Regions from separate parts of the Clostridium omnivorum genome, predicted to be linked through region 1. Evidence: riboswitches for the same ligand, from Rfam matches in the RefSeq annotation. Region 1 holds a riboswitch; each other region holds the start of a gene.

Region 1 (10,947 bases):
AATAGCCGTGGTCTGTAATGGTACACCCTTTGTACTTACTGTTCCCTTTGTTTTTATGGAATACTTTAGAATTACTGAAGACTATAATCTAAACTATTTTTTTGGAACTGTAAACAGGCTACTAAGAATAATTGGATTTTTTTTAACTACCAGTACTCCTGCAATTTATCTAGCTATAGTTGTATACCATCAGGAAATGATACCTACTACCCTAGCAATTAGTATAGCTTCTTCTAGAAAGGGTGTACCCTTTCCCACAATTATAGAAATGCTGGTGTTTTTATTCATATTTGAAAATATTCGAGAAGCAAGTACAAGGCTTCCTACTCCAATAGGTCAAACTGTAAGTATTACTGGAGCTCTTGTTATAGGTCAGGCCGCTGTTCAAGCAAAACTTATAAGCTCTCCTATGGTTATTATTGTTTCTTTTACTGGAATTACCACCTTTCTTATAGTAGAAATGAAAAGCTCTACAATAGCTTTAAGGCTATTTTTTATATTATGCTCCTATATTATGGGGCTTTATGGATACATATTTGGGGTATGTGCTGTACTATTTTATCTAGTATCTTTAAGGTCCTTTGGTGTTCCCTATACCTACAGGACTACAGCTATTGATAAAAACGCTGTAAAAGATACCTATATTAGACCACCCATTTGGTATGTAAACTTTAGGAGCAAAGTTGCAACAAATAGAAATAAATCAGAATAAATGTTTTATAAGGAAAGTTGATTTATATGAAAAACTTCAAATATATAATAACTATATTACTTATAACAACTTCTACACTCTTTTGCAGCTGTTCAAGAGACTATAATGAGATTGAATCCAGAGCATTTATATTAGGTGTTGGCATGGATTACGACATGGTATCTAAACAATTTATTGTTTCAGCTGAAACAGTAGAAGGACGTGAGGGAAGTGTAGCTGCCGGTGCTGGCTCCAAGGTTATAACTGGAAGAGGCAAAAGTGTATTTGATGCAGTTAGAAATATGGTTACAACTTATGGCAAAAAGCTATACTGGTCTCATGCCAAAATTCTAATTATAAGCGGCAGCCTTGCTGAAAATAACATTTTCGAAGTATTAGACTGGGTAAATAGAGATCAGGAAGTTAGAGACGATATGAGGCTCTTGTTCACCACTAAAAATACTGCGCAGCAAATTTTAGAAACTAGAAAGGATGAAAACACCATTGTATCTAATATGATTCATGATATGATGATTAATCAGGAAGCTGTGTCCTCCTTTCCCAAAATTGACCTATGGGAGTTTTTATACGATATGTCTACTCCTGGTATTGAACCTATAGGCGCTCTTATAAGTTTGAACCCTTATGAAAAGGGGACTCTTAAAATAGGTGGCACTGCTATTTTTGAAGATAATAAAATGAAGGGTGAATTAAGTCCAGATCAAAGTAAAATTCTTCTATTTATAAGGAATAAAATACAAGGGGCCCTTTTTAACATTAGAAAAGACCAAACAAAGGTTGGCTCAAATATAACCTTTGAATTATTTAAAAGTAAAACAAAGTTAATCCCAACCTACTCCAATGGTTCAGTTGCAATAATTGTAGATGTAAATACAAATGTTGGTGTAGCAGAATCCAGTGAGGATTTAGATTTTACAAACAACGCCACTGTTAAACAGCTTGAACGCTGCCTTGAAGCTGAATTAGTAGAAGAAATTCAAACATTAGTGTCACTAGTACAAAAACAATACGAAACAGATATATTTGGCTTTGGAAGGGAAATTGAAGCTCATATGCCCAGTGAATGGTCAAAGCTGAAAAATGATTGGAACAAGAACTTTGCGAATCTTGAAGTAAAAGCTAATGTACATGTAACTGTAAATGGAAGTGCTCTTGTTGGAAAACCTCTTCGTAAAGGTGATTAATTTATGAAAATTATATTTGCAACCTTAGCCTATATTCTTATAGGAGTTATTGAACTTAGACCAGCATTAAAAAATACAAAACAAGTTGATATTAACTGGTATATCATACTTTTTATGTTCTCTTATTTTCTTAGCATACTTTTGCTTTTGAAGGCTAATATACCTTCTCCGCTGAGACCATTTTCAGATTTTATTACCCATCTTTTGGGCTTGAAATCATAAGAGAACAAGAAGGAGTATTCCATGGAAAAAGAAATAATAACTTCAAAGCAAGCTGTAGCTATGTTAATTTTGTTTATAACTAACGGAACCTTGATCTTTCCTTCAGGTGTAGAAGCTCAAAAGGACATATGGATAGCTATAATAGTTTCAATACTGTTTGGAATGCTGGTATCTTTAATGTATTCCAAACTTTTAACCTTGTTTCCAGGTGAAGATTTATATGATATTCTTATTACGCTATTTGGAGGTTTTTTCGGAAGAATATTTTGTATTATCTATATTTGGTTTTCCTTTAATATTTCAGTATTAATAATTGAAGACTTCTTCAGCTTTATCACTACAGTTACCCTTCCTGAAATGAATATTTTTATAATATTAATTTTTCCAACAGCACTGTGCGCCTATGCTCTAAAAAATGGCATAGAGGTTATAGGGCGTTTTGCTGAGCTTATAGTTAGTTCATTAATTGTTTTAATAATAATGGCTTTTATGCTGTTAACTCCACAAATGGATGGTAGGAACCTTATGCCTGTACTTGAAAAGGGTGTTACTCCCATACTATCAGGAGCCTTCTCCCTATTCTCGTTTCCATTTGGTGAAACTATAGTTTTTACTGCACTTTTTTCATCTTTAGAAAGTACAAAAGACATAAAAAAAAGCTACCTGTGGGGAATTTTAATTGGAGGTTCACTAGTTCTCATAGCTAAAACCTCTGATATACTTACTCTTGGAGTAGAAAGATTCAGTCAGTACTATTTTCCTTCTTATGCATCTGTCAGCAGGGTGAGGGTTGGAGAGTTTATCCAAAGAATTGAGATTATTGCAGGTCTTACTTTTGCAATTGGTGGACTTATGAAGCTTTGTATTTGTATGTTTACTGCTGTAAAAGGCACAGCAAAGCTGCTTAATATTAAGGACTACAGATTCCTAGTAGTTCCTATGTGCCTTCTCCTTATGGATTGTTCCTTTATATTCAATAAAAACATCATTGAACTTACTAATTGGACAGGAACACTTTGGAGGTATTATTCATTGCCCTTTGAATTAATACTCCCATTATTTATTCTATTCTATGCTTTAATTGCAGTTAAAAAGAAAAGGAAAAAGAAACCTAGTTCATCAAAAAAAGAGCAAAAATAAAAAGGGGATTTTTTATTGCCCCTTTAATATAAAATTTATTCTGAAATACTGTTTTGATAGTTATAAATTAACTGTGATATATGTGCAATAACCTCATCCGCATTTTCTACTTCATTGGTATAAACGGATAAAATATAAGGGTTCTTTGCGTATACTATTCCAACATCATTAACATAATTATCATAGCTTCCTATCTTATGAGCCACTAGGTTTTGAGGTACATATAAATCCATTCTATCGTGGAATTCTGTGTTTTTCATATTTTCTATTAGCTCATTATAAAGGGAATTATTATCTTTATTTTCATATAAGAGCTTTAAAAGAGTTGTTTCATCCTTAGCTGTAATATAGTTATCGCTATGATCTGTAGCATGTCCAATTTTGCTATCTATAAGAGTCCTCATTTTTTCATAACCTATTCTATCCATAATCATATTAGTTGCAATATTATCTGAATATACAATGGAATACTTGCTTAAAAGCGTTAGAGGTATTGGAGTAGTTAATTCCTGTCCTTGAAGTATTCCTGTTCCTTCTTCATAAAAAGCATCAGTATACTTTAGTGCTTCATCTTTAGAAATTTGTCCACCTTTAATCAAATCTGCAAGCACAATATTCATTTGAACCTTTACAGTACTAGCAGCCAAAAATGTTTTATCTCCATTTATTGTTATTTCACTACCAGAGTTAATATCATAATAGCTTAATCCTACATTATCCATATTGCTTGCTAAATAAGCTTTTATTTCCTCTTCTAATTTTTGTTTTTTCTGCTCATTGGTTTTAAGCTGCTGCGTTTTTAAAAACATATCCTGTTTAGATTTTAATAGCTTTTGGTCATTATACTGCTGTATTTCATCTTCATGCATATAATACTCCTGTGCTTGTGTAGAAGTAAATTCTTTGTCTTCAGTTTCAGCTTTTGTTATAGTGCTAGTCACCCCTGTGCCTATGGCAGAAACAATAATAATTGCTGAAACCATAGTCAATACAAACAATTTGAATATTCTACTTCTCGGCATGTCCACCTTCTCCTTATTTTCTATTTTAATTTTTCGGAAATATATTCATAAAAATCTAAAGCATGAAAATTTAGACCTCCAAGATTCCTTGACAAATATAATTTACTATTTGAAACAGAGCTTACTACTGTCTGATTTTTATAGGTCTTATAAATAAAATTTCCGTCTATAGCCACTCCAAAAGTAAATATAGCTATTACCATAAATATACGTAATTTGCGGGAGTACTGCTTTCTTCTTACGCCTTTCATAATATTTACTAGTGGTATAAGAAGAATAAGATCTATTATATAAATAAAATCTTTAGGTTTTAAAAATGACAATAAATTAGATACACTTCCTCCCATAAGAAAGCTTGATTTTAAAGTACCTAAAGACACAATATCTTTAAAACCTCTATAGTACATGGTATCTATTATTAAAATAATACTAATAATCAGGTTCATTATATAAAAATACTTTATCCTCTGTTTTTCTTTAAAGAAGTAAGCCAAAGCTACAATAGGTAAAATTGATGCTATAACAGGAGGCTGAAGCACTTTTAAATTAAACATCTTCGGAGCTATTTGCTTTCCAGAGTATAAGACCTTTGCTGCCGCTATAATTAAAAATGAAAGAGCATCCCAATGCTGTATCCATTGCAAACGCATATTATCAACAATATTGTCTGCTACTTCCTCTGATTGTTTTGCCGCATTTATATTTTGCATTTTAACCTTCTCACCCCTATAGCATTAACATTTAATTATTGTTACTATTATTTTATACTACTAATACAATATGACAGATTTATAGCAATATAATTAACATTTTGTGAACACGGATCAAATAAAAAAAGCCATACCAAAATGACTTTTTACTCATTTCGATAAAGCTCTTTACTATTAGCTTATTAAATGTATTATCATCATAACTATAAAAGATATACCCAGCACCATGTGAAGCTTAACACCTTTTCTCTTATATCTAAATATACCTGATATCATTAGAACCGCTAAAACTAAAAGTGCTGAAATTCCTGAAATGTAAGTTAAACTAAATATAAAACCTCTTGAAAGCATAATATACACATGGATTATTATAGCTGAAAAGGCTGTAATTGCTACTGGCACATGCCACTCTCTTGCAAGCTTTGCAAGAGTTACAACCATTGGCTTAAAAGACTTTAAATCAACCTTTTTAATTATTCTTCTTATAACAAACATAGCTATGGCAAATATAAAACCAATCTCAGCTAAGGTGCCAGCAGCCCCTCCTAATTTCCTTATGGTCCTAAAATTAATAGTACTTCCTGAAATCATAAAAAATATTATAATTGCTGCAGATAATGCTAAAATCACTAGAGCTACTGAAACTCTTTTTCTTTCCTTAGCATTTTGAATTAATGGTTTTTTTACTTCTACACCGTTTTTCATCAATTTAAATACTCCTCTTATATCAATATTTTCTATCATTTATTTATATTAATTACTACATAATAAATATTATTACCTCAACATGACAATCTAATATCAACTTTATTAACAAATTGTAAACAAAAAAAAAGATTAGTATCAGCAATGCTGTACTAACCTTTTCTTATTTAAAAGTCACTTCCGCTAGAATTTCCACTATCACTGAAGCTATTTGATGAATCAGTGAAGCTGCTGGATGAGTCACTAAAGCTTGAAGAATCCCCACTATAAGAGTCACTCCAGCTTGAACCCTCACTATAGGAGTCGCTATAATTTGTACTATCGCTATTATAAGAGTCAGAATAGCTTGAAGTATTATCAATATAAGAATCACTAGAATTAAAATTTTCAAAGCTATTTGAATCATAAGGACTTATATTTCTATCTTCCTCACTTTGAGTCCAATCATTAAAGTTATCAATTAAATCCTGTGGTATATCGAGATTTTCCTCTCTATGCTGAAGCATTTCCAGCATTTGCATTCTTTGAAGATCATCAAGCTGATTCAAAAATTCCGTCTGTGATTCACCTGGTAATGAATCATAATAAGTGATAAAGTTTGTTGGTCTAGTATTTCTCATTGGTCTACTGGGTTTGGACTGATTTCCTTTAGCTCCAGAAAACAAAGCTATAAAGACAATCACCATAAAAATTATTACTATTCCGCTCATATCATTTCTCCTTATAATTATTGAAGGCAGCAGCTAAGCAAAGTAATCATACTTTAGAAGCTGCCAGACTCCTACTATAATTATATGTAGTTTCTACAAAACTTTTCCAATTCCTTTATTAGCAAAATATATAATAATTTTTATTTTCTAAGATAGCTTGCAATTAAATATTGCAGTTACCCTTTGCTCTCTATTTCAATTAAAATGCGGGTATTGATGAACCCTTATAGGTTTCTTCAATAAGCTTTTTAGTTTCTTCGCTTTGATAAACCTGGATAAGCTTCTTTAAGGCAGCGTTGTCTTTATCTTTTGTCTTTACTGCAATTATATTAAAGTAATTCTTTGCACTGTCCTTCTTTACATCTTCTATATATATAGAATCCTTAAGTGGTGAATAACCTGCCTCAACAGCTACTCCATTATTGATTGCTGCAGCATCCACATCCTTTATTGACCTAGGAATTTGTGTGGCTACTAGCTCCACAATCTTAAGATTTTTAGGATTTTCTGCTATATCCTTCACCGTTGGTGTGATACCCGCTCCATCCTTTAATTTAATGAAACCTGCATCCTGAAGTAATAGTAATGCTCTTCCACCATTTGTTGCATCATTAGGTATAGCCACCTTTGCTCCATCATTTAAGTCCTTTATATTCTTTAAGCTGCTAGAATATATGCCCATAGGGGCCAATATAGTATATCCTAGTGAAGTGAGGTCCAGCTTATGATCTGCTTTAAACTTTTCAAAATATGCCACTGTCTGAAAAGCATTTGCATCTATCTCTCCATCATTTAATGCCATATTCGGCCTTACATAATCACTAAAGCTTACTATTTTTAAATCAATATTTTCCTTTGCCAGCCTTTCCTTTACATTGTCCCATATCTTATGGTCATCACCTGTTATTCCCAATTTTATTTCTTGCTTTTTTGCTGAACCAGCATTACTTGAAATAGTGCTTGTTTTTGTATTTCCACAGCCAACTAAAGCTGAAGCTGTAAATAGAATTCCTAAAATTAAGGTTGTTAATCTTTTTATTTTCATAATTTTTTTCTCCTTTCAGTCGAAAACACGGGGTAATCTATTCGTGCCGATTCTTATGGACAAGTTACCCGTTAAAGGTCATTTATACCTTTAATCGCCCTTACTTCTAATGACTTAACTTTTTTAATAAAAATTCTCCAATGCTTTGAATTCCCGTTACTATAATTAGAAGTATAATAATTGTTGCTACCATAACATCAGTCTTGAAATACTGGTAGCCGTACCTAATTGCAAAGTCTCCAAGACCTCCTCCTCCAACAGTTCCTGCCATAGCTGAAAAGCCTATAAGGCTTACAGTTGTAATTGTTAAAGCGTATATTATCCCTGGAAGCCCTTCTCTTAGCAGTACTCTGTAAATTATTTCAAAGGGACTGGAGCCCATAGCCTGTGCTGCTTCAATCACTCCCCTATCAATATCTAATAATGCCGATTCAATTTGTCTCGCTACAAAAGGTGTTGAACCAAAAACAAGTGGAACTAATGCCCCCTTCATCCCGATAGTAGTTCCAACAATTAATCTGGTTAAAGGAATTATTGCTGCAAGTAGAATCACAAAAGGAATAGATCTGAATACATTAATTATCTTACCAACTAAATTATAGATAATCTTATTTTCAAGTATATGTCCTGGCCTTGTAACTACTAATGTTACTCCAATAGGAATACCAATCAAGGTAGAAATGCTACCTGCTATAAATACCATAAGCAGCGTTTCTAAAGTAGCTTTTATCATATCAGGAAAGAGTTCTACCACATTGGGCATAAAGGTATAAAGATGGTGTAGCATTTCTAATCACCTCCGCATGAATATTATTTTCTTCTAGATAAGCAATTGACTTTACTATTCCTTCCTTGCTGCCGCTAAATTTAACTATAAGATTTCCAATAGGTACATCCTGTACTATTTCAATATTTCCAAACAAGATGCTGGCATCTACATTATATTTTCTTGATATTTTCGATATAAATGCCTGACCAGTTTTTTCACCTATAAAAGAAATCTTTAATATAGCCTCCCCTTCAGTTATTACATCAACGAATTCTTTTTGCCCCAAAAACTCATAAATTTTATCATAATGGAATACTGTAGAAACAAACTCTTTAGTTATTTCAGCTTTTGGACTAGAAAAGATCTGAATAATATCCCCTTCTTCTACCACTTTTCCTGAATCCATAACAGCTATCTTGTGGCAGATTTCTTTAACTACCTCCATTTGATGAGTAATAATTACTATGGTTAAATTTAGTTTTTTATTGATTTCCTTCAAAAGTCTAAGAATAGATTGAGTGGTCTGAGGATCTAGTGCTGAAGTTGCTTCATCACATAAAAGCACCTCAGGCTCATTAGCCAATGCTCTCGCTATAGCCACTCTCTGCTTTTGACCCCCGCTGAGCTGTGACGGATAAGCATTAACCTTATCGGTAAGCCCAACAAGTTCAAGCAGCTTCATTACCTTTTCTCTTTCTACAGACTTTTCAAGCTTTTTTCTCTTTAACGGATAAGCAATGTTTTGATAAACAGTCCTTGATTTCATTAGGTTGAAGTGCTGAAATATCATTCCTATCTTTTCCCTTGTTTTCCTAAGCTCTCTCGGGGTAAGGCTTGTAAGTTCTTTACCATTTACCGTAACCTGACCCTTAGTTGGCTTTTCTAGCAAGTTTATACAGCGAATAAGAGTACTTTTCCCAGCCCCGCTAAATCCAATAATCCCATATATTTTCCCTTTTTCAATATGTAAATTAACATTCTTAAGTGCTTCTACCCTCTGCTCTCTACTTGAATAAACCTTGCTGATGTCCTTAAGCCAAATCATAACCATACCCCCTTCTTATTAGTTCATAACAGTATACCAAGTATTCTAAAAATACCATCCTTGAAATAAAAAAACCCTTCAGAAAGAAGGGGTTTAGTGCATAAAAAAAACCCATGGAAGGGTTTGATTCAAAACTTGCACCTTCCCTCATCTTTCAGAACTTAATTCTGCTGGATTTAGCACCTTGCATGCGAATGAAACATGTGGTTGCTGAAGCTTCTTCGGGCCAGTCCCTCAGCTTCTCTTGATAAGGATTTTTATTAAATTTTCGTTTTTTTGCAATTCCGGATTGCTTGAAATTCATTATACGAGGTATTTTTATTATTGTCAACATAAAAAAAGGAAAAATTTTTATATATAATTATATGAAAAAAATCTATTGACAATACCTCTTTCAGGTTTTATTATAGTTTTTAAATAACTGAATAAACCCTTCTTATCAAGAGAGGTGGAGGGAATGGCCCTTTGAAACCTCGGCAGCGGGTTCTTTTAAGAATACTGTGCCAAGTCCAACAAGATTATTCTTGAGAGATAAGAAGAGGAACTATCCTTGTTGATAAGGACCTCTTCTTTATGTGAAGAGGTTTTTTTATTGAGGAGGAATTAACATGAATCATTTTGAAAACCTGAAGGATAGAATTATATCATCCATAGAAGATGAAAAAGAAGAATACCTAGCGATAAGTCATCAAATACATGAGAGACCTGAAATAGGAAATCAGGAGTTTTTTGCTTCTAAGCTGCTTTCAGACACCTTAGAAAGCTATGGCTTTGCCATTGAAAGAGCTGTGGCTGGCCATGCTACTGCTTTTATTGCTCGAAAAAAGTCTTCAAAAATCACTGGACCTGTTATAGGTTATTTGGCAGAATATGATGCTCTTCCAAATCTGGGTCATGCTTGTGGTCATAATATAATAGGCACTACCAGTATAGCCTCTGCTATAGCTCTGTCCAAAGTTATTGATGAAATCGGTGGAGAAATAGTTGTTTTAGGCACACCAGCTGAAGAAGGAGGAGAAAACGGCAGCGCAAAAGGAAGCTTTGTAAAGCATAACCTGCTTCAAGGCATCGATGCCTGTATGATGATTCACCCTTCAAATCAAACTTCAGTAACTGGAACCTCCCTTGCTGTAGATCCATTAGACTTTGAGTTTATTGGAAGGCCAGCTCATGCGGCTGCTTGTCCTGAAGAAGGTATTAACGCCTTAGATGCAGTGATTTCTCTATTTAACGGAATAAATGCATTAAGACAGCACCTACCTAGCGATGTACGAATTCACGGTATTATTACCCACGGGGGAGATGCACCCAATATAGTACCTGAATACTCTAAAGCAAGATTCTTCATAAGGGCTTCTACAAGAAAAGGTTGTGACGAAGTAACTGAAAAGGTTAAAAATATTGCCAGCGGCGCTGCTTTAGCCACCGGGGCAAAGGTTAATATAATATCCTTTCAAAATAAGGTAGATGACTTGCTGATTAATACTAAATTCGATGAAGTTTTTGTAGATAGTATGAAAACACTTGGGATAGAAGTACCTAGTAAAACCTCTAAGGGCTTAGGCTCTACAGACGCAGGCAACATAAGCCAGGTAGTTCCAACAATTCACCCATATATAAGGATTGGTCCAAGTAATTTAGTAGGGCATACTAAGGAGTTCTGTGCTGCAGCAAAATCCACTG
Region 2 (10,947 bases), 1.6 Mb from region 1:
TACTGATGAATACATAAAACCAGGTACTACAGTTGAAAAACTTGCAAAGTTAAAACCTGCATTTAAGAAGGATGGTACTGTTACTGCTGGTAATGCATCAGGATTAAACGACAGCGCCGCTGCTCTTGTCGTAATGAGTGCAGATAAAGCACTTGAACTTGGTATAAAACCACTAGCTAAGATAGTTAATTATGCTCAAGGTGCATTAGATCCTTCTATAATGGGCTACGGACCATTTTATGCAACCAAAAAGGCACTTGAGAAATCTAATCTTAAAATAGAGGATATTGACCTTATAGAAGCTAATGAAGCATTTGCAGCTCAAAGCTTGGCTGTGGCAAAAGATCTTAATTTTGATATGGAAAAAGTTAATGTTAATGGAGGAGCTATTGCACTTGGACATCCAATAGGTGCATCAGGTGCTAGAATATTAGTAACGCTGCTTCATGAAATGCAGAAGAGAGAAGCTAAGAAAGGTTTAGCTACATTATGCATAGGCGGTGGAATGGGAACTGCTATGCTAGTTGAAAGATAAAATATTATATGACTTTATGAAAGAGGGCAACTTGCCCTCTTTTTTTTTTCACACTTTTTTAGAAAAATTATATATTAATACTATATTCTAAGAATAAAATTTCCACCTGTTGTCAATAATCAAAATAGAAACAGGGGGTATTGATGATGAAGAAAAAAATGAGAACTTTATTACTTTTTATGGTGATTATAAATTTTTTATTTGTTAATGGTAATGCTTATCCGCAGGATAATAATATAGATTCATTCCAAAGTATTTTAATTGAAACGAATTGTGAAATTGAAGAGTTTGGAATTAAAACTAGCTTTGAGACAGATGGAACTAATGAAGAAATATGCGTAGATTTATTGAAGAAGCTGGGGTTTTATGAAAAGGCAAGTATTAATGCAATCAAGGGCAATGAAATGTATTGTCTAGAATTTAACAAGGATGACACAAATGGGTACATAGAAAGTATAAATTTTGATAATCATAATGTTGTTACTGTTAATATTTCTAAAAAAAATAGTGCAAATGGATTGAAGGAGTTGAAAGAGAAGATAGAAAATGCTACAGATAATAAAGCAAAAAATCAGAAACTTTTTCAGTATATAAAAGCTAAGCTTCCAAATTCAGATATATCAAGTGTGAATAGTGATGTAGTAAGGCTTCTAAGAAAAGAAAAAGCTGAAAATATAGCTACAGTAAAAATATCTAATGGTTATAGTACTGTAGCATATACAAAAAACTATAAACCAATGAAAAATGATGGTAAATTAATGGACTTTAATTTTGCCGTATGTAGGTATTCTTCTGGAAACTACTTGATAATGGGTACGCCCGTAATAATAACAAATTATTAGCAATGATGAAATGGGGGATATATTTATGGAAAAAATAGTAGTTAAGGGTGGGAATAAGTTAAGCGGAGAAGTAAATGTAAGCTCGGCTAAAAATTCAGTACTACCTATAATTGCTGCTAGTATTTTGTGTGCTGATAAATGTACTTTGGAAAATGCTCCGATGCTTGAAGATGTTTTTGTCATTTGTGATGTATTAAAAAGTATTTCATGTAATATCAGTATAGATAAACAAAGTAATAGGATAGTTATTGATACTTCAGATGTAACTTGTAGTGAAGCATCTAGTGATTTAGTAAAAAAAATGAGAGCATCCTTTCTTATAATGGGACCGATGATAGCTAGGTTTGGTAAGTTTAAAATATCATTACCCGGAGGATGTAATATTGGAACAAGGCCTATAGATCTTCATTTAAAAGGCTTTACAGCTTTAGGTGCAGAGGTTAATGTAGGTCACGGTTTTGTAGAAGCTAAAGCAAATAGACTAATAGGTAACAAAATATATCTAGATTTTCCTTCGGTAGGTGCTACTGAGAATATTATGATGGCAGCAGTTACCGCAGAGGGTGAAACTATTATTGAAAATGCCGCTGCAGAACCTGAAATTGAAGATTTAGCAGTATTTTTAAACAAGATGGGCGCTAAGATAACAGGAGCTGGTACAGATACTATAAGAATTATAGGTGTAAAGAAGTTAAAAGGAACTACCCATAAGCCTATATACGATAGAATTGAAGCTGGAACATTTATGGTTGCTGCAGCTATTAGCAAAAGTAAAATAAGGATAAACGGAGCAAATGAAGAACATTTAAAACCTGTAATTGCGAAGCTGACTGAAATGGGAGTTATCATGGAAATAGCAGAGGATTCAATTATTGTAGATGGAAGCAAAAATCTTAAACCAATAGATATAAAAACTATGCCATATCCAGGTTTTCCTACAGATATGCAAGCTCAAATGATGAGTTTACTTTGCTGCATTCAGGGAACTAGCGTTATAACGGAGACAATATTTGAAAATAGATTTATGCATGCTCAAGAATTAAAAAGAATGGGTGCAAATATAAAAATTGACGGAAGAACTGCAGTTATTGAAGGAGTAGAAAGACTTACTGGAGCCGAAGTAAAGGCAACAGATTTGAGAGCTGGAGCAGCACTTATTTTAGCTGGACTTGTAGCAGAAGGCACAACTGAAATAGGGGATATATACCACATTGATAGAGGCTACGTATCTATTGAAGAAAAGTTCAAAAGATTAGGTGCAGAAATATACAGAATAAAAATATAAACATATATATATAAGTAATAGGAAGCAGGTTAATTGTTTCCTATTATTTTTTTATTGAAAAGAGTAAGTAATAATTGCAGAAGTATTTTAATAAACTGTAATGTGATACTTCTACTAAAGAAAGGAGTGGTAAGTTGCAGAGAGTTATAATTTTTGCACCTTTAAAAAAAATAATAATTGCAATGGTATCTTTTGTAATTTTCTTATTTCTGATCACTATTCTTATTGTAGGGTTTACAGGAAGAAAAACAAATATTACAGATCCTAAGAATACCGTGCCAAAGTTTGGCATAAGCTCAGATAGTATAAATATTGATTCTCAAGACGGGGATAATTTGAAAATTAAATTATATATGACTAAAGAAAATAAAGTAGTTGAGCTTAGCCTAGAGGAATATGTTCGTGGAGTTGTATCTGCAGAGATGCCACTAAATTTTGGGATCGAGGCATTAAAAGCCCAAGCAATAGCAGCTCGAACATATGCACTTGCACATACAAAGCAGTTTGGCGGAGCGCAAATTAAAGAACATAATGGGGCAGACTTGTGTGATACAACACACTGTCAGGTTTATATGAGTAAAGAAGAAAGAATGAATTCTCTTGATGAAAAACAAAGAGATGAATATTGGAAAAAAGTAACCCAAGCTGTGAATGAAACAATTGGACAGGTATTAACCTATAACGGCAAATTAGTTATGGAACCGTATTACTTTTCTACCAGCGGTGGAAAAACTGAGGATGCTGAAGCTGTGTTCGGCTCAGGTCAACCATATTTGAAAAGTGTAAAGAGTGATGGGGATAAAGAATCACCTAGATATACTACAGTTGAAAAATATACCTATACTGAACTTGCCAATAAAATAAATGAGCAATTTCCAAAAGCAGCTTTATCTAGTAAAAAGCTTAAAAGTCAGATTTCAATAAAAGGCTATAATGAAGGTGGCACTGTAAAAGAATTGAAGATTGGTAATATAACTATTAGTGGAAGGCAATTTAGAGAAATGTTAGGACTAAAATCTGCTAATTTTACTTTTAGTTTTAATACAAAAACTGTAGATATTACCTGTAAGGGGTTTGGGCATGATGTAGGCATGAGTCAGTGGGGAGCAGGTGCTATGGCTAAACAGGGAAGCAAGTGCGATGAAATACTCACGCATTATTACCAAGGTGTAAAAATTGAAAGTTATAAATCCGTTAAATAGTTTTATAGAAAATAATTATGATAAATGATATTATTATGCGCAGGATATATATGTGGCAAAAAATGACATGAGTTTCACTCATGTCATTTTTAATTTATAAATATATAACATAATTTGTCAGAAAAAAAGGAAAAAAGAAGTAATAAAATTTCATAAAATATGTATTTTTTACTATCCTCTGGACAAACTACAAAAAGGAGGTGTTTGTATGGACAAAAAACTATTCAGCAAGTCATCAAACTTTTTTAAGAAGGAGGGTTTCTACGTAATCTTATTTGTTTGTCTCTGCATAGTTGCAACTGTAGCTGCAGTAACTACAAGAAATTCAAAAGCAGTTAAGAAGCAGCCTGTAGCTCAAGAGGCACAACAAGATAAGACTACTGATGTAGCTAAGCTAACAGATGAATCATCTACAGAGCATCCTGGAGCACTTCAGGTTAAAACATCAGGAACCGCTGGTATTACTGTACAAAAAGATGGAAAAAATGCAGTACAGCAAGTTTCTAAAACTGTTGATACTAGCTTTGTAAAGCCTGTAGTGGGTACACTGGCAAGAGCTTATTCAGATACGCCAGTATGGTGGGATACCACTGAAAAATGGAGACCAAACTTCGGAATGGATATTAAGGCTGAAGTGGGAAAACCTGTAGTAGCTGTTATGGATGGTAAGGTTGAAGAAGTAAACAATAGTACACAAGATGGTATGCAAGTAATAATCAATCATCAAAATGGATTGAAGAGTGTTTACTCCAATTTAGATTCAAAGGTTTCAGTTACAAAAGGTCAACAAGTTAAAAAAGGTGCTCAAATTGGTAAAGTTGGAAAGACTACAGTAAGAGCTGCCTATGAAAAATACGGTGATCATTTACACTTTGCTGTAATGAAAGGTAATGATTACGTAGATCCATCCAAGTATATAAAATACTAATATTAAAAGTTAGCCATTTTCCGAAATATTCATCGGAAAATGGCTGATGAATGTAATTTAAAAATGCAAAATAGCATATTTATAAATATAGAAGGATTAAGGAGGTAGCACTTTGAAAGACTACATTGAAGAAAGAGTGCTAGAGGTAGCAAATTATATTATTCGTTCAAAAGCTACAATAAGAAAAACAGCAAAAGTATTTGGAGTAAGTAAAAGTACTATACACAAGGATATGACGGAGAGGTTACCTAAAATAAATCCTCAAATTGCAGATGAAGCTAAGCATATTCTAGACTACAACAAGGCAGAAAGGCACATTAGAGGTGGAAAAGCTACAAAATTAAAGTATAAAGCTATTGAAGGTTAAATACATTCCTATTATAATTAAAAGAGTGACAAGTTGTTTCATATTTAAACAATTTTTACCAATATGTGAAATCAATCACCAAAGAGCAGGAGAGTGTGTATAGGAATGTGTTTTTTTAGTGTAGGAACAGATATGGGAATAGATTTAGGAACAGCCACTGTGCTTGTATATATAAAAGGCAAAGGAGTAATATTAAACGAGCCATCAGTTGTGGCAATAGACAAGGCTAACAATAAAGTGAGGGCTGTTGGTGCGGAAGCTTGGCAGATGATAGGTAGAACGCCAGGAAACATTGTAGCAATCCGTCCATTAAGGGATGGTGTTATATCAGATTATGATATTACTGAAACTATGCTTAAGCATTTTATAAAAAAGGCCTGTGGTAAAAGAAGAATGTCTGCACCAAGCGTAGTAATATGTGTCCCATGTAAGGCTACAGAAGTTGAAAAAAGAGCAGTTAGAGATGCTGCAACTAATGCTGGAGCAAGAAAGGTTTATCTTATTGAAGAACCTTTAGCAGCAGCAATTGGAGCAGATCTTGATATAACCGGAGCAAGCGGAAATATGGTAATAGATATCGGAGGAGGAACTACAGACATTGCAGTAATCTCCTTGGGTGGAATTGTAGTTAGAGCTTCTATTAAAACTGCAGGAGACAAGTTCGACGAAGCAATTGTTAGGTTTATTAGGAAAAAGCATAAACTAATGATTGGTGAAAGAACTGCAGAGGATTTAAAGATAAATATAGGATCAGCTTATAAAAGAGATGTTGAAGTGTTTATGGAAGTTAGAGGAAGGGATCTTATTACAGGTCTTCCTAAAAATATTACGGTATCCTCAGAGGAAATGAGAGAAGCATTAAAAGATACTGTTAATGCCATTGCCGATTGTACTCGTTCAGTATTAGAAAAAACTCCTCCAGAACTGGCAGCAGATATAGCTGATAAAGGTATTATTATGACAGGCGGAGGAGCTCTTCTGAACGGTTTAGATAAACTAATTGAGGAAGTCACCATGGTACCTGTACGTATAGCTGATGAAGCAGTTTCTTGCGTTGCAAGAGGTACAGGCAAGGTATTGGATTACATAGATAAAATTGATATTAGCTACAACGGATATGACATCAGTATGATAGACAAATAAAATTATATTAGTAGGCTCTACAGTTTGTAGAGCCTACTATTTATTTGTGGAATAAAGATAATAAGCATGAACAATTGAATGAGTTATAACTTTGGATATGCTCATTATTAAATCAAGTCTTATATTTCTATTCGTAAAAAGTTCTGTGCTTTCACTCGAGTCAACAATCCCTATAATTGAAGCATCACCAACATCAGGTAAGGATTTTCCTACCCCTTTGCCAGGGTGGATAGGATAATCACGAGCTTGAATTTCACCAATACTGTTAGTATCACCAAGGCAGGCATCAATTCCAATAATGCTAGCTTTTGGATGCAAGCTTTTAATTTCTATTAATCTTCTATCAATATTCAAAGCATGTATAGGTTCAGAAATTGTCCCGTAGATAGGGAAGGGAAAACTACTTTCTTTAAGCATGGTGCCTACAAGAGGGCCTAGACAATCACCTATACATCTATCTGTACCTATACATACGATTACAGTGTTTTCATTGTAAAAATCCTTTAGGAAATAAGCTATTTCATAGTAAGCTAAAGGGTTCAAATAATTGGCCTTAATTTTACTCAAGTTATACACCTCCTCATTAATATATATGAGTGCAGTGTATGAAATATTAAGTATAATTTATAAAAATATGTCAATAATGGAAATAGGTATAAAAGAAAGAAAGTTATAAAAGCTTTGAATTATAACCTGTATATAGGGAGGTTTTTTTATGAGTAAATCTAAAATGTCAGTAGTTATTATATTCTGTACTATTATAACAGTTACAGCTATGATAAAACCTGAGGTTTTTACTATAGAAGGCATTAGAGAGACAAAAATTAGCTTGTTAGATAATATAAAAAAAATAAATTTCTTATCAAAAGGTAATGGAGATAAAGTAAACCAAAAGGTAACATATAAAGATGTAGTACAAAGTTCCGAAATAAAGGTTAAGGATGTTAATACGGGTAAGGTAGAGATACCGATTAAAAATAATAATAACAAAAGTAATGGGTCTAAAAATAGTAAGGCTTCAAGTAAATATGGTATAGTTCTTTCTGAAGAAGCAAAGAAAAGTAAGATAAATGCACTTCATGAAAGTCAAGTTGAAGATATGAAAAATTACTATAATGATAAATATGCACAGAATAATAATACTAAAAAGGAAATAAGTAAAGAAGTATCAAAAGAGAAGGATACTAAAAATAGTACGTCAATAGATGGTGGAGATAAAACTGACACGTCTGTGGATAATGGAGATAAAACTGATACCCAAGTATTTAAAGTATCTAGGGAAGAAATAAAAGATAAATTAACCTTATCGGATAAGCAAAAAATATTATCTGTTGCTAGAAAATTATCGCCATCCGACTATGAAAAGATTAACAAATATATAAATAATGAAGATGGTGAGCAGGGAGTAATTGATGCTGTTAAACTTCTTAGAGATAGGCTTTCCGACAAGGATTACGAAAAAATTAAAGAGGTAGCAGGAAAGTTTTTAAATATGGAAGTAGTTGAAAAAAAGTAGCGCTATTAAAAGATTGCTTTAAAGCTTATTTTCATAAGATGTTTCATGAATTGTGAATTTGCTGACTATTATAGTAATGATAATGTTTAAATACATTAAAATAAATGAAGGTTTGATATGTAAGAGGAAGAAAAACATAATAATTGAGAGTTTGAGAGAGAAGGTTTTTTATATTGCCGTATTGCGATAGTTGAAATGAAATCAATATGAAGGTATACTATTCCTTGTCAGTGGCGCTCCGGTGCCTAAGACAAAATCAAATATATTGCTGGCATGGCTCAACGGTAGAGCAGCTGACTTGTAATCAGCAGGTTGTAGGTTCGATTCCTATTGCCAGCTCCAATATGGAGGAGTTCCCGAGTGGCTAAAGGGGGCAGACTGTAAATCTGTTGGCTGACGTCTTCAGTGGTTCGAATCCACTCTCCTCCACCATAAAAATTAATGTGGGCGCATAGCTCAGCTGGGAGAGCATCTGCCTTACAAGCAGAGGGTCACAGGTTCGATCCCTGTTGTGCCCACCACATAAAACTAAATAATATCATGCTGGCATGGCTCAACGGTAGAGCAGCTGACTTGTAATCAGCAGGTTGTAGGTTCGATTCCTATTGCCAGCTCCAGTATGGAGGAGTTCCCGAGTGGCTAAAGGGGGCAGACTGTAAATCTGTTGGCTGACGTCTTCAGTGGTTCGAATCCACTCTCCTCCACCATAAAAACACTGAAAGGTGTTTTTTTTAATGTCCATACATATTTGAAAAAATAGTTTTTATTGATATATTATATGAAATAAAAAAATTAGGAATTTAATAAAAGAATTTGGAAAATCACATGAATTTTATTGCTTTCCTTGAATTATAGGTGTTGACAGTAATGAAACACTATGCTATTATGATTTAGAATTTAATACTTTATGTTATGCTCTTATCCAGAGAGGTGGAGGGAAACGGCCCTATGAAACCCGGCAACCGGTGTATTAAAACACTATGGTGCCAATTCCGCAGTTTATTGCTGCAAGATAGGAGGATGTGATTTACAACATTCCTCTTCTTGTAGAAGAGGTTTTTCTATTTTTATATTGTGAAAGGAGATACAAAATGAGAAGATTATTTACATCTGAATCAGTTACAGAAGGACATCCAGATAAAATATGCGACCAAATTTCTGACTCTGTGTTAGATGCTATACTAGCTCAAGATCCAAATGCTAGAGTTGCTTGTGAAACAGCAGTAACAACTGGTATGGTGCTAGTAATGGGAGAAATATCAACTAATTGTTATGTTGATATTCCAAAGGTTGTTAGAAAGACAATTGAGGACATTGGCTATACAAGAGCAAAATTTGGTTTTGACTGTGATACATGTGCAATATTAACATCTATAGATGAGCAATCTGGTGATATAGCTATGGGGGTTAACGAAGCGCTTGAATCAAAAAAAGGTAATATGGATAAAATTGAAGCAATTGGTGCTGGAGACCAAGGAATGATGTTTGGATTTGCAACAAATGAAACTCCAGAATATATGCCACTTGCTATATCTATGGCCCACAAATTAGCAAGAAGATTAAGTGAAGTTAGAAAAAATGGTACATTAGATTATCTAAGACCAGATGGAAAAACACAGGTTACTGTTGAATATGAAGATGACAAAGCAGTAAGAATAGATACTGTAGTTATTTCTACTCAACATAATCCAGATGTAACTCGCGAAACTATTGAAAGAGACTTGATTGAGCATGTTATAAGAAAGATAGTTCCAGCAGAGCTTTTAGATGAAAATACTAAGTACTATATAAATCCTACAGGAAGATTTGTTATAGGTGGTCCACAAGGAGATTCTGGATTAACAGGAAGAAAAATAATCGTAGATACATACGGTGGGTATGGAAGACATGGTGGTGGAGCTTTCTCAGGAAAGGATCCAACTAAGGTTGATAGATCTGCAGCTTATGCTTCAAGATGGGTTGCAAAAAACCTTGTAGCTGCTGGTGTTGCAGATAAACTTGAGATTGAATTAGCATATGCTATAGGTGTTGCTAAGCCGGTTTCAGTTGAAGTTGATACTTTTGGAACTGGAAAAGTTTCAGATGACAAGATAGTTGAAATAATTAATAAGGTATTTGACCTAAGACCAGCTGCAATTATTAGAGATCTTGATTTAAGAAGACCAATCTACAAACAAACAGCTGCATATGGACATTTTGGAAGAACAGACGTTGATCTTCCATGGGAAAGACTTAATAAAGTAGAAGCCATTAAGGAATTACTTTAGAAACTTAACTTTGTTATAGTAGAGCTTAATTAAACAAATACCCGCTGCTATGCGGGTATTTTTGTTGCGTAGTAAATTTATGTAATAATAAATTTTAGCTTTTTTTCACATAATAGTAGTACTTAAATTTACAAAAAACGAAAGAGGTAATAATATGAACAATATATGGAAACTAAAGTTTGTAGCTTTTATTCATTCTACTAGTGTATTCTATAAAAGACTTTATTTTACACTTCTTGCAATTACAATTGGAGCAGGATTATTGTCATTGTTTTCATTAATTGGTTTTATTAATAAGCTAGTTAATATCGTTAGAACAAGTCCTAATGGTATGTTTATTACCATAGTATTCTTTGTTGTATTTCCGGTTTTAGCTTTTATGCTAGATAAAAGCTTTGCGGCTAATGTGCATGAAAAATAAGATTATAATAAATCCCTGTGCCTTTTAGCACAGGGATTTATTAGTTAGTTTATCTAATTATTTTTCCGCCGATTATAACCTTCTCGATATTTATGTCATCGTCAAATAGTACTAAATCTGCATCATAGCCTTCTTTTATTAAGCCTTTTTTATCAGCTACTTTGCAATGCTTTGCTCCATTATAGGTTGCCATTTTAACTATATCATAAAGCTGAAAAGTAGAATTTTTATATACATTTCTAATAGCTTTATCTAAAGTTAATATGGAACCAGCTAAATTACCTTCTTTAAGTCTCGCAGCTCCATCTTTTACATATACATCTTGACCACCTAAAGCATATTTTCCTTCAGGCATTCCACAAGCCATCATTGCATCTGTTACTAAAAGTACCTTGTCAGTTCCTTTTTGCTTATATGCAACTCTAAGTGAAGGATAACTAA
Region 3 (10,947 bases), 2.2 Mb from region 1:
TTTTTTACACTTGTGAGCCCCATATCGTCTCTTAAAAAATCGACTAAAGGCTTTGTTTTTATTACATTCCTTTCAATTTCTTCTCCGTTTAACTTAAATTTTATAGCCAAGTTAATTCCTCCATTCTTCAAGTGTCTTTACAATTAGTCCTTTTAGTACTGATTCTTTATACTCTGTTGACCACCTTCTGCCGCTAAGCGACACTGCTTCTGCAGTTGAACACTCTGCAATAGCTTCAATAGCTTTTGAATCTAATCTTTCGCCCCTAAAATAACTTTCAGTATTCCAAAGCCTACCGTGCCTTGGCAGCATAGCTCCAGGGCAAATTCTTATATCTTCAATGATTCCATTTCTTTCTTTAAGCGCTATTGCAAGTGTTAATCTAGATATAGCTAAAGATTTTCTTCTTCCTACTTTAATTAACTTCCATCTGTATCCATCTATTGGTGTAACTTTAATAGATTTCAAAAGTTCATTTGAGTTTAAATCTAAACCTTTTGCTAAAAAAAAGTCTTTTAAAGCTATGCAACGTACCCCGTTAATGCTTTCAATATTAACTTTTGCATCATAGATTAATAGCGGAGGAATACTATCAGCACAAATTGCATTGTTCACTATATTTCCACCAATAGTACCTCTATTTCTTATTAAAGTTGACCCAACTAAGCTACAAGCCTTACTTAACATTGGAAGCCATTTTTTTATCAGTTCATTTTTTTCAATTTCTGAATGGGTGCAGCAAGCTCCAATAGTAATTTCATTTTTCAGTTCTTCAATCTTTAAAAGTTCTTCAAGATTTGAAATATCAATGAAGGGCTCTGCATACTGTTTTCCCTTTCTTTTATCAACCATTAGATCAGTGCCACCAGCTATCAATGTGCATTGGTCCTTATTTATATAATCAAATACTTCAACTAACCCTTTAGGCTTTACAAACATTGTATCCATGCTTACTCAACTCCTTACCAAGCACTATTTTTTCTAGACTAAACGGAAGATCAGTAATTCTCTTACCAGTTGCAAACCTTATAGCATTTCCAATGCATGCTGGCACCGGCGTTAACACTGGTTCACCAGTGCCTTTAGCTCCAAATGGCCCAAGCCTATCTATACTTTCCACGGCTTCACTATAAATCTCTGGCACATCCTGAGAGGTAGGAATTAAATATCCATCAAAATTATTGTTTTCTATCACACCATTGCTAATTTCCAGGTCCTCCATAAGTGCATAGCCAATTCCTGTTGCAACACCACCATTAATTTGTCCCCTTAAAGCTACTGGATTCAGTATTTTACCTATATCATGTATAGCAAAGTATTTATCTACAGCAGTCATACCAGTAACTAAATCTACAGTTAAATAGCATACATGTGCTCCATAATGATAGGAAACATATGGTATTCCAAGCCCAGTATGTTCATTCCAATCAATCTTAGGCATATCAAATCTCCCATATGCTCTTACTTCCTTTTTGTCACTTAAAAGCTTGCAGAACTCTAAAAGCGAAGTAAGAAGTTTTTTATTATTATAAAAGCTCCCATCTTCATAATTAACTTTCTGAATCTCAATACCAAAGTAAGCACTAACTTCAGCTTTAAGAAAGTTAATAAAGTTGTTGCATGCCACTTCAACAGCCTTACCACCAACAGTTGATCCTCTTGATGCAACTGTTGGGCCGGAGTTTAATATTTTAAAAGTATCATAATTATTAACTTCAATATTATTAGAAGACAGCTGTAATACTTCACTTGCTATTTGGGAAAATATAGTTCTTGAACCTTGTCCAAGTTCAGAAATTCCACATGTAACAAGTAATTTTTTAGTATCTCTAAGAAAATGAACTTCTGACTGTGCAAAATCCTCACCTTCAGCTCCTAAGCTTATACCATGATAGCCTAATGCTACACCAATGCCTTTTTTCACATATTTATTTTGTAAATTAAAGCTCCTAAATTCTTTTTTCTTTTCATCCCACTGTGAAACCTCTCTAATCCTTTTCAATATATACTCAATTGATGGCTCCCAATCGATTGTTTGATTAGTTGGTGTAGTCTTTCCCTTTCTCCACACATTCTTGAGCCTTAATTCAATAGGATCCATATTGAGCTTGTAGGACATTTCATCTATTATAGTGTCATAAAAATAGCAGGCCTGCAGTCCTCCAAAGCCTCTAAAAGCACCACAATATACGTTATTTGTGTAATAAACCTCATTCTCTATATCAGTCCAATCATATACATAAGGCCCTCCAGAATGTGTGGTGTTTCTGTACTGAACGAAATTACTAACAGAAGCATAGGCACCTCCGTCCATTCTATTTCTGACCTCAATGCCATTAAATTCTCCTTCTTTGCTTGAAACTAATGTAATCTTACTTTTTATGGGATGTCTTTTATAACTTGAAATAATGGACTCCTCTCTAGTAGCTACATATTTGCATGGTCTTCCTGTCTTGAAGGTACCAAGTGATACAAAGCCACAAGCTTCATATACTACATCATCTTTTCCCCCAAATGCTCCTCCAACTGTACTTTGAATTACTCTTACCTTTTCAGTAGATAAATTTAAAATCTTAGCAACTATATCCCTAGCTGTAAGTGGGCTTTGCATAGGAGCTCTAATCACCAATATGTCACCCTCATAAGAGCTTACTGCCCCCTCTGGCTCTATATACATATGTTCCTGATGCTTAGTACTAAGCTCCATACTTAAAACTACATCATCACTTTTCATGCTCTTTTTCTCAATATTCTTTTTAACAACTAGTCTATTTAATAACTTTTCAGATTTATCTACATCGTAAACTGGATTAAGTTCTTCATAGTATACTTTAACGAGCCCTGCTGCTCTATCAGCAATTTTCTTATTTTCAGCACATACGATAGCAATCGCATCTCCAATATATCTTACTGTTCCATTTGATAAAATTTGATTGTCGCATACTGGAAATCCATAGCTGTTATCTCCACAAAAATCATTTGCTGTATAAATACCAATTACCCCTTGAATTTCTGCTTCTTTAATATCAATAGACTTTATATTTCCATATGGAATGCTGCTTCTAACAACAGATATATAGAGCATATTATCCATAAAAATATCATCTACGTACTCAGCTTTACCTGTTATTTTTTCATAGCCATCAACTCTGTCATAGTTCTTTCCTACATATTTCATACTTTTTTCTCCTTCCTCGCTGATTCCACCTACCACTGATTATTTTCTCTAAGTAAAATTTTTTCCGCGGTAATTGGCAAGCTATAACTTCTATAGCCCACAGCATTATATATAGCATTTGATAAAGCTGGAGCTGGAGCATCTATACTTATCTCTCCTACACCTTTCATTCCAAAGGCTCCTGTAGTCTCATAGGGTTCTACATGAAGGCATTCTATTTCTGGAACATCTAAAATGCTTGGAATTATATAAGTAGATAGCTTATTATTTAATACTTTTGAATTTTCTAGCTTTAATCCTTCAAAAAGTGCATATCCTATTCCTTGAGCCGCACCTCCATGTATTTGACCTTGAAGAGATTGAGGATTTATTACTTTACCACATTCTGTTGCAGTTATATATTTTAATATGGCAACGCTTCCAGTTATCATATCAACTTCTACTAGGGCCATATGTGCTGAATGAGAATATATTATATGCGGAAGTCCATGTCCTATTTCGTGCCTGTCTTTTGCTATTGGATTATCAGCATAGCAAATAGCCATTCTTTTTGTGCTATCCATTAATTCATATACTTTTTCAAAGGAAACCTCTCCACTGTTCCCAATAATACTGCCATTACTTAAAATTAAATTTTCTATATTTTCTTTAAGAAAAATAGCAGCAGCCTCTAGCATATTTTCCTTTAAAATCTTTGAAGCTCCTTCTAATGCTTTAGCATAAATATAAGTGGTTCTTGAGGCAGATGCTGGACCGGAATCTAAAGTAAATTTAGAATCAGGGGTTGTATAACTAATCTTTGATCTATCTAAATTAAACAGTTCGGCGGCTATTTGTACATTTGCTGTAGTATTACCTTGCCCCATATCTGAAATGCCCCCATATACAATCAATGTACCATTTTCCTTAAGCTCCAGCTTCGCCTGAGCATAATCAGGAATATTAACTCCAAGCCCCCCGCCTTGATATGCTACAGCAATACCTAGTCCTCTCTTTTTGTTTTCCGAATTTGTCTTTAAATATTCTTTTTTATTTTTATACAAATCCGTATTCTCTAAAGCCTGTAAGCATTCTTTTAATCCGGTGCTATATATAAATGTATGTCCGATGCATGAGGTATCCCATTGATGAATAACATTTTTCTTTCTTATATCAAGTGTAGTTATATTTAGTTTTTCGGCAATTATATCCATTTGCGACTCAAAAGCAAAAGTAACCTGAGGCACACCAAATCCTCTGAACGCACCACCTATAGGATTATTTGTGTATACCGCATAACCATTTACTCTTGTGTTCTCAATTTTATATGGACCTGCAAAGTGCTCAACAGCCAGATTAAGTACTTCTGCTCCTAGACTTGCGTAAGCTCCTTTGTCAAAATATAGCTCAGCCTCACAGCCTGTAATAGTACCATCACTTTTAGCAGCAGTTTTATATTTCATAAATGCAGCATGTCTATGATAACTTGAATTTATGGATTCTGACCTTTCCAAAAAAATTCGTACTGGCCTTCTAAGCTTAATAACCGCCAGAGCGATTAAGAGCTGAATAGTTATTCCATCTTTTCTCCCAAACCCACCACCAAAAAACGGTGCAGCAACTCTTATTTGATCCTTAGGAATATCCAGTGCGTAGGATATTTCATCTATATCCCTATAAATAGTCTGAGTTCCAGCCCAAATTGCTAGTTTACCATCTTCATCAATCTTTCCAAATCCAGCTTCTGTTTCTAATGGCATATGATCTTGAAAAGGTACGTAATACTTATTTTCAATTACAATATCCGCTTCTTTAAACGCTCTTTCTACATCTCCTTTAGTAACTTCTATCTTGTGAAGAAGGTTACCATTTTCATGTATTAATGGAGCATTTTCTTTTAGCCCTTCAAAGGGAGTTGTAACAACTGTAAGCATTTCATATTGTATGCTTATATTTTTGATAGCTTCTTCAACAGCTCTTTTACTTTCTCCAACTACCAAACATATTGGATCACCAATACATCTTACTTTTTTTTCGACAAGTATTTCCTGATCCTTGTGTACAATACCATACCTATTTCTTCCAGGTATATCTTTAGCTGTAAAAATAGCAATTACACCCTTCACTGCCTTTGCCCTATCGAGGTCTATTTTTAAAATATTACCATGAGGCACTTCAGATCTTTTTACTCCAAGAATTAAAGTATCACTTTCCCTAATATCAGATGGATACTTATGAGTGCCTTCTGCTTTAAGCTTTCCCTCAGCTCGATTAAATTCTTTTCCTACATACTTCATTATTTCTCCTCCACTGCTTGGATTTTAAAAATAGAGCTAATATATACTTCTTTGCTTAATTTATATTAGTCTTAAGAAAATATATTACTAAATTTATTTGCATAATAAAAAAAGCTGTGATGCATCATTAATGCTTCACAACTTTTCCACTAGATCAATATTTTCTTTTAGCACCTTATTCCAATTCAAAAATATATGAAAAAGATTTACTACATCTTGTTCATTATACAAGAGAATTTTCTCCTTTTTTTCTTCTGGCATTCTTTTAAAATATTCTTTATCCTTTACAATCTTATTAAAAGTTTTAGCTAGATTAGAACCACTTATTAGTTCTCCTTCTCTTTCTATCCCAAATTCTTTTTCTAATGCTTTTAATCCAATACACTTTTTTGTAATCTTCTCATATTCCTTTTGTAAATCAATTCCTACATAGTAATCATCAAAATTTAAATCAATATCATACTTTTTAATTAAATAATTAATTACCGTAAAATCGTTATTCCCGGAAAATGTAACAATATACTTTTTTTCATTTTTAATAGCCATTTCTTTAAAATATTTTTCAGCAAGCTTTAAAATTTCTAAGGCATCTGTACCATTTTCAATCATATATTGAGTAACTTTAATCGTACTATTCTTTTCCTCAAAATAACAGCATCCAAAAACTCCTATACATACTGGTTTTTTATAAACATAATGCTCTAAATCAAAAAAAATAGCCTTTTTATAAATATTTATATCTAAATCTGCTTTTAATGCGTTAGAAGAATCTGTATTTTCAATTTTTATATCGTTGTATCTAATTATCACTGTACCACTCTTTTCTAATCAATATGAATACAATCAGAAGTTAGCTTATATATTACATCCTTACGTTCTACAATTATATTTGTTTTATTTCGAGCCGTTTCATTGGACATGACCTTTTGTAACAATTCTTTAGTAGGATTAACACAAATGGGATTCCCTACAAGTTCAAACATTGAATAATCTCCAGAAGTGTCACCATAAGCATAGCAATATTCTAAATCTAATTTATACTTTTCTGCAAATTTTAATACTGAATTTCGTTTACTACTGCTATCCCACATTGGAATAACCTCTCCAGTATATACCATATCCTTATTCATTTTGTAAATAGCACCCTCATAATCATGAAAACCATGCTTAAGAGCCATTTCCCTTACCAATTCTAACGGACTTCCAGATATAGTAATTATCTTGTGTCCCTGCTCTTTATGCCAACGTATTCTATCCCTTGTAAAAGTATATACTCTATCTCCCTTTTGTGCTACTACATTTTTTGCAATAAATTCAACTTGTGAGCTATGGAGGCCTTTAATTGCTTCAATATATATATCAGCCATCTTTAACAAATAATTGTCATAGTTTCCCTGTCTCTTATCCCACCTTTGATATTCTGGTCTCACTTCATTATACCAGCGTTCAGGTTCAATTATCTCATATTTTACTAATTTTTTAAATATTTCTGCTATAAGTCCTTCTCTATATAGAGTTCCATCAATATCAAAAAAAGCTCCTATATTGTCCATTGTACCCTCCTTCTATATATATCTTTAATACTATAATATTAGATTTATCTGTTAATGCCCATTGTTTCTATAATTCATTATAACCATTTTTGTTGAATCTTTGTAATATTTTTTGCATATCTTGTAATCTGCGCTTTTAGGAAATCCATAAAATAGCAACAAGGTCTAGATTAATTCTAGACCTTGACCTATTAAAATGCTGGAACTATATTTCCATTATATTTTTCTTCTATAAACTTTTTAACTTCAGGAGAGTTCAAAGCTTCTGATAGTGCTTTTATATACGGCTTATCCTTATCCTTTTTTCTAACAGCAAGTACATTTGCATATGGCGAATCTTTGGATTCAATAACTATAGCGTCTTTTGCCGGATTAAGCTTTGCTTCTAGAGCATAGTTTGTATTAATTACAGCTGCATCTAAGTCATTTAATACTCTAGGAAGCTGTGCTGCCTCTAATTCTTTAAATTTAATATTTTTTGTATTTTCAGTTATATCAAGAATAGTTACTAAATCTCCAGACTTTAATTTTATTAATCCTGCAGTTTCAAGTACTCTTAAAGCTCTTGCTTCATTTGTAGGATCATTTGGTACAGCAATAGTTGAACCTTCCTTTAAATCAGCAAGCTTAGTAACCTTCTTTGAATATAGCCCCATTGGCTCTATATGAACTTTAACAGTATAATCTAAATCTAATTTTTTTTCTTCTATACTCTTCTTTAAATATGGTATATGTTGAAAGAAGTTTGCATCCAAATCACCATCGTTAAGTGCTAAATTAGGCTGAACATAATCTGTGAATTCCTTAATTTCTAAAGTATATCCCTTCTTTTCAAGTATTGGCTTTATCTGTTCAAGAATTTCCTTATGTGGAACTGGAGTAGCTCCAACTTTTATAACCTTTTTATCATTCCCCACACTTGTCTTTGCAGAAGTGCTTTCGTTTTTAGCCGCACAACCGGCTAAACCTAAAGTTAAAACTATTGATAGAACTAAAGCTATTGATTTCTTCATTTTAATACCCCCTAGTGATTATTTATTTAATTTTTTATATAAAATATTACCTACGCTTTGAAACAGTTGTACTACAACTATTAATATAATAACAGTATAAATCATGATATCAGTCTTAAACCTTTGATAGCCATATCTTACAGCTATATCCCCTAAACCTCCTCCGCCTATTGTCCCAGCCATAGCTGAGTACCCTATAACACTTATTACAGTTAGAGTAATACCTAAAACTATAGAGGGTAGAGCTTCTCTTATCATTACTTTGAAAATTATCTGAGTTGTGCTAGCTCCGAAAGATTTTGCTGCTTCTATGATTCCCGGATCCACTTCTTTCAGTGCAGACTCTATTACTCTTGCTGCAAATGGAGCAGCCCCGATTGTTAGTGGAACTATAGCTGCATTTTTCCCTATGGAAGTACCGGCAATTAATTTAGTAAGCGGAAAAATTGCAATCATTAGTATGATAAAAGGGAATGAACGTAATAGGTTAATAATAAAATCTAAGGTACTATTTATAATTTTATTTGGCTTAAGCCCCTTTTTATCTGTAACTACCAATATAACTGCTGGTAAAAAGCCTAAAATTACAGCAAATACTGTTGAAACTATAACCATATATAGTGTATCCCCTAGCCCTGGCAGTAAAATTTCTTGAAATATTTCACTAAATGTCATTTTTTATTACCTCCCATCCTATGGACTTGCTGTTAAGGTATTCTATTATGGCGCTACTATTTTCCTCGGAAACATTAATAACTAAACTGCCTAAAACATCTTCTCTAAATTTTTCAAGTTTTCCCCATACAATAGAAAAGTCTATATCAAGACTTCTAGCCATGGAAGTGATTAAGCTGTTTTGACTAATCTCTTTTGAGAAGAAAACCTTTATGTTTATTCCACTGAATGGCAGCACTTCCTCTTCTCCCATAAGATCTTTTAGTTCATAGGTAGGCTTTAGAAATAATTTTTCTACTTCGCCTATTGCTTTTACTTCGCCACCTTCCATTAAAGCCACATTTGAGCATATTTCCTTTATTACTTCCATCTGATGAGTAACAATAATAATAGTTAATTTCAATTTTTCATTAATTTCTTTTAGAAGCTGAAGTATAGACTTTGTTGTTTTAGGATCTAATGCTGAAGTAGCTTCGTCACATAGCAAAACCTTTGGCTCAAGTGCTAAAGCTCTAGCTATCGCTACTCTTTGTTTTTGTCCTCCACTTAATTCACTAGGAAAGCTATTTCTTTTATCTTCAAGTCCAACTAACTGGAGTAAATTGCTCACCTTGTTATTTATTTCAGCTTTTCCATATCCCCAAACTTCAAGAGGAAGTGCAATATTTTCAAAGACATTTTTCCTCTTAAGCAAATTAAATCCTTGAAAAATCATCCCTAAATCTTTCCTAAGCAGTCTTATCTCCCTTGAACTAAGTGTTTTTACTTCCCTTCCCATAACTTCAATATTTCCACTATCATAAGCTTCAAGACCATTGAGACATCTAAGTAAAGTCGACTTACCAGCACCACTATGTCCAACTATTCCAAAAATCTCCCCTTCATTAACTTTTAATGTTACATCATGTAAGACTAGATTCTTACCAAAGGCTTTACTTACATTTTTAACTTCAAGCATTCAGTTACCTCCTTATAAAGCGCAATTATGTACGCAACCGGTTGCATAAATAAATACTAAAATGACACATCGATATGCTGTTCCTGCATATTTTTTCACAAAAGAAAAACCCGAGGAAAACCCTCGGGTAAAAATACGCCTAGTGTTCTCCTTATCTCTCAGCTTACGCTGCAGGAATTGGCACCTTTGTATTGCTAAAAGCAATACCGGTTGCCGGGCTTCATCGGGCCAGTCCCTCCACCTCTCGTGATAAGTACGATAAATATTAAATTTTGCTTTTGTAGTAATTTTTAATTAATAACCATGTATTGATTAATATTATACATAGTAGCTAGTTCAATGTCAATAGCTTTTTGAAAGTTTTTTATACATATCATGCAATTTTTATTTTTTCAATTATAATCTTTTCTAATTTTCTAGTTTGTTTTTTATCCATAGGTTCTACATCTTTAAGTCTGTATGGAATCCCTAGTTTCTCATATTTATGAATACCAAGAGTATGGTATGGAAGAAGCTCTATTTTCTCTACATTATTGATTTTTTTAATTATTTCTTCAAGTTTTTCAATATGCTCTTTTGAATCTGTTATTCCAGGAACAACAACGTGCCTTACCCATACTTTAGTACTAGCTCTTTCTAGAGCTTTCATAAATTCGTCTAGACCTCTTTTAGAGCGACCAGTTAGGCTTTTATACCCTTCATCATCCACGTGCTTTATGTCTAAAAGAACTAAGTCCGTATATTTTAAAATTTCATCATAATATTCGCTAAATCCATAACCAGCAGTATCTATTGTAGTGTGTATTCCCATCTTCTTACACAACTTTAACATTTCTAGTAAAAATTCAGGTTGAAGTAAGGGATCTCCTCCAGAGAAGGTCACTCCCCCTCCTGATCTCTCGAAGTATGGTTTAAATCTAAGAATCTTTTTTAATAGTTCCTCAGAAGTCATTTCAGTACCGCCTTCTGTTCCCCAAGTATCAGGATTATGGCAATATGCACACCTAAGTTTACAGCCTTGCAAAAACACTACAGTTCTAACTCCTGGTCCATCAACAAGCCCCATACTTTCTATTGAATGCACCCTTCCTTTTGTCATAAAAATCCCCTCCTTCTTCTAAATAATTAAAACACCACATGCCTAAGAAAATCTTAGGCATGCAGCATAGTTATTAATTTTGATTGATGTGTGTGTGCTATTTGTTTTATATTTTAAGTGTCTAGCACTTAATTACATTTTTTCGTGGAACGTTCTATTTATAACGTCAGCTTGTTGTGCCTTAGTTAATTTATT

What was found. Region 1 has a riboswitch for S-adenosylmethionine ahead of bsdE14_RS11720 (M20 family metallopeptidase). Riboswitches for the same ligand answer to the same signal wherever they lie in the genome.
Region 2: another riboswitch for S-adenosylmethionine. It lies ahead of metK (methionine adenosyltransferase); the one in region 1 lies ahead of bsdE14_RS11720 (M20 family metallopeptidase).
Region 3: another riboswitch for S-adenosylmethionine. It lies ahead of bsdE14_RS01050 (methionine ABC transporter ATP-binding protein); the one in region 1 lies ahead of bsdE14_RS11720 (M20 family metallopeptidase).

The regions. Positions count from the first base shown of each region.
Region 1 is NZ_BRXR01000001.1:2,447,300-2,458,246, reverse strand. It holds gene bsdE14_RS11775 (spore germination protein) at 1-712, shown strand, start outside; gene bsdE14_RS11770 (Ger(x)C family spore germination protein) at 739-1,896, shown strand; gene bsdE14_RS11765 (hypothetical protein) at 1,900-2,118, shown strand; gene bsdE14_RS11760 (GerAB/ArcD/ProY family transporter) at 2,140-3,258, shown strand; gene bsdE14_RS11755 (serine hydrolase) at 3,294-4,280, opposite strand; gene bsdE14_RS11750 (hypothetical protein) at 4,301-4,990, opposite strand; gene bsdE14_RS11745 (hypothetical protein) at 5,165-5,734, opposite strand; gene bsdE14_RS11740 (hypothetical protein) at 5,863-6,405, opposite strand; gene bsdE14_RS11735 (MetQ/NlpA family ABC transporter substrate-binding protein) at 6,605-7,450, opposite strand; gene bsdE14_RS11730 (methionine ABC transporter permease) at 7,557-8,237, opposite strand; gene bsdE14_RS11725 (methionine ABC transporter ATP-binding protein) at 8,185-9,264, opposite strand; SAM riboswitch class I at 9,409-9,518, opposite strand; SAM riboswitch class I at 9,698-9,802, shown strand; gene bsdE14_RS11720 (M20 family metallopeptidase) at 9,873-10,947, shown strand, end outside.
Region 2 is NZ_BRXR01000001.1:847,033-857,979, reverse strand. It holds gene bsdE14_RS03955 (acetyl-CoA C-acetyltransferase) at 1-535, shown strand, start outside; gene bsdE14_RS03950 (YwmB family TATA-box binding protein) at 679-1,377, shown strand; gene murA (UDP-N-acetylglucosamine 1-carboxyvinyltransferase) at 1,403-2,662, shown strand; gene spoIID (stage II sporulation protein D) at 2,797-3,864, shown strand; gene bsdE14_RS03935 (M23 family metallopeptidase) at 4,073-4,792, shown strand; gene spoIIID (sporulation transcriptional regulator SpoIIID) at 4,905-5,159, shown strand; gene bsdE14_RS03925 (rod shape-determining protein) at 5,265-6,302, shown strand; gene yyaC (spore protease YyaC) at 6,339-6,869, opposite strand; gene bsdE14_RS03915 (hypothetical protein) at 7,018-7,818, shown strand; tRNA gene bsdE14_RS03910 (tRNA-Thr) at 8,086-8,160, shown strand; tRNA gene bsdE14_RS03905 (tRNA-Tyr) at 8,165-8,250, shown strand; tRNA gene bsdE14_RS03900 (tRNA-Val) at 8,264-8,339, shown strand; tRNA gene bsdE14_RS03895 (tRNA-Thr) at 8,361-8,435, shown strand; tRNA gene bsdE14_RS03890 (tRNA-Tyr) at 8,440-8,525, shown strand; SAM riboswitch class I at 8,734-8,837, shown strand; gene metK (methionine adenosyltransferase) at 8,910-10,085, shown strand; gene bsdE14_RS03880 (hypothetical protein) at 10,240-10,506, shown strand; gene nagA (N-acetylglucosamine-6-phosphate deacetylase) at 10,556-10,947, opposite strand, start outside.
Region 3 is NZ_BRXR01000001.1:215,266-226,212, forward strand. It holds gene bsdE14_RS01010 ((2Fe-2S)-binding protein) at 1-110, opposite strand, end outside; gene bsdE14_RS01015 (FAD binding domain-containing protein) at 112-948, opposite strand; gene bsdE14_RS01020 (xanthine dehydrogenase family protein molybdopterin-binding subunit) at 923-3,178, opposite strand; gene bsdE14_RS01025 (xanthine dehydrogenase family protein molybdopterin-binding subunit) at 3,208-5,454, opposite strand; gene bsdE14_RS01030 (ribonuclease H-like domain-containing protein) at 5,590-6,264, opposite strand; gene bsdE14_RS01035 (HAD-IB family hydrolase) at 6,279-7,007, opposite strand; gene bsdE14_RS01040 (MetQ/NlpA family ABC transporter substrate-binding protein) at 7,199-8,020, opposite strand; gene bsdE14_RS01045 (methionine ABC transporter permease) at 8,039-8,695, opposite strand; gene bsdE14_RS01050 (methionine ABC transporter ATP-binding protein) at 8,685-9,653, opposite strand; SAM riboswitch class I at 9,802-9,909, opposite strand; gene pflA (pyruvate formate-lyase-activating protein) at 10,027-10,752, opposite strand; gene pflB (formate C-acetyltransferase) at 10,885-10,947, opposite strand, start outside.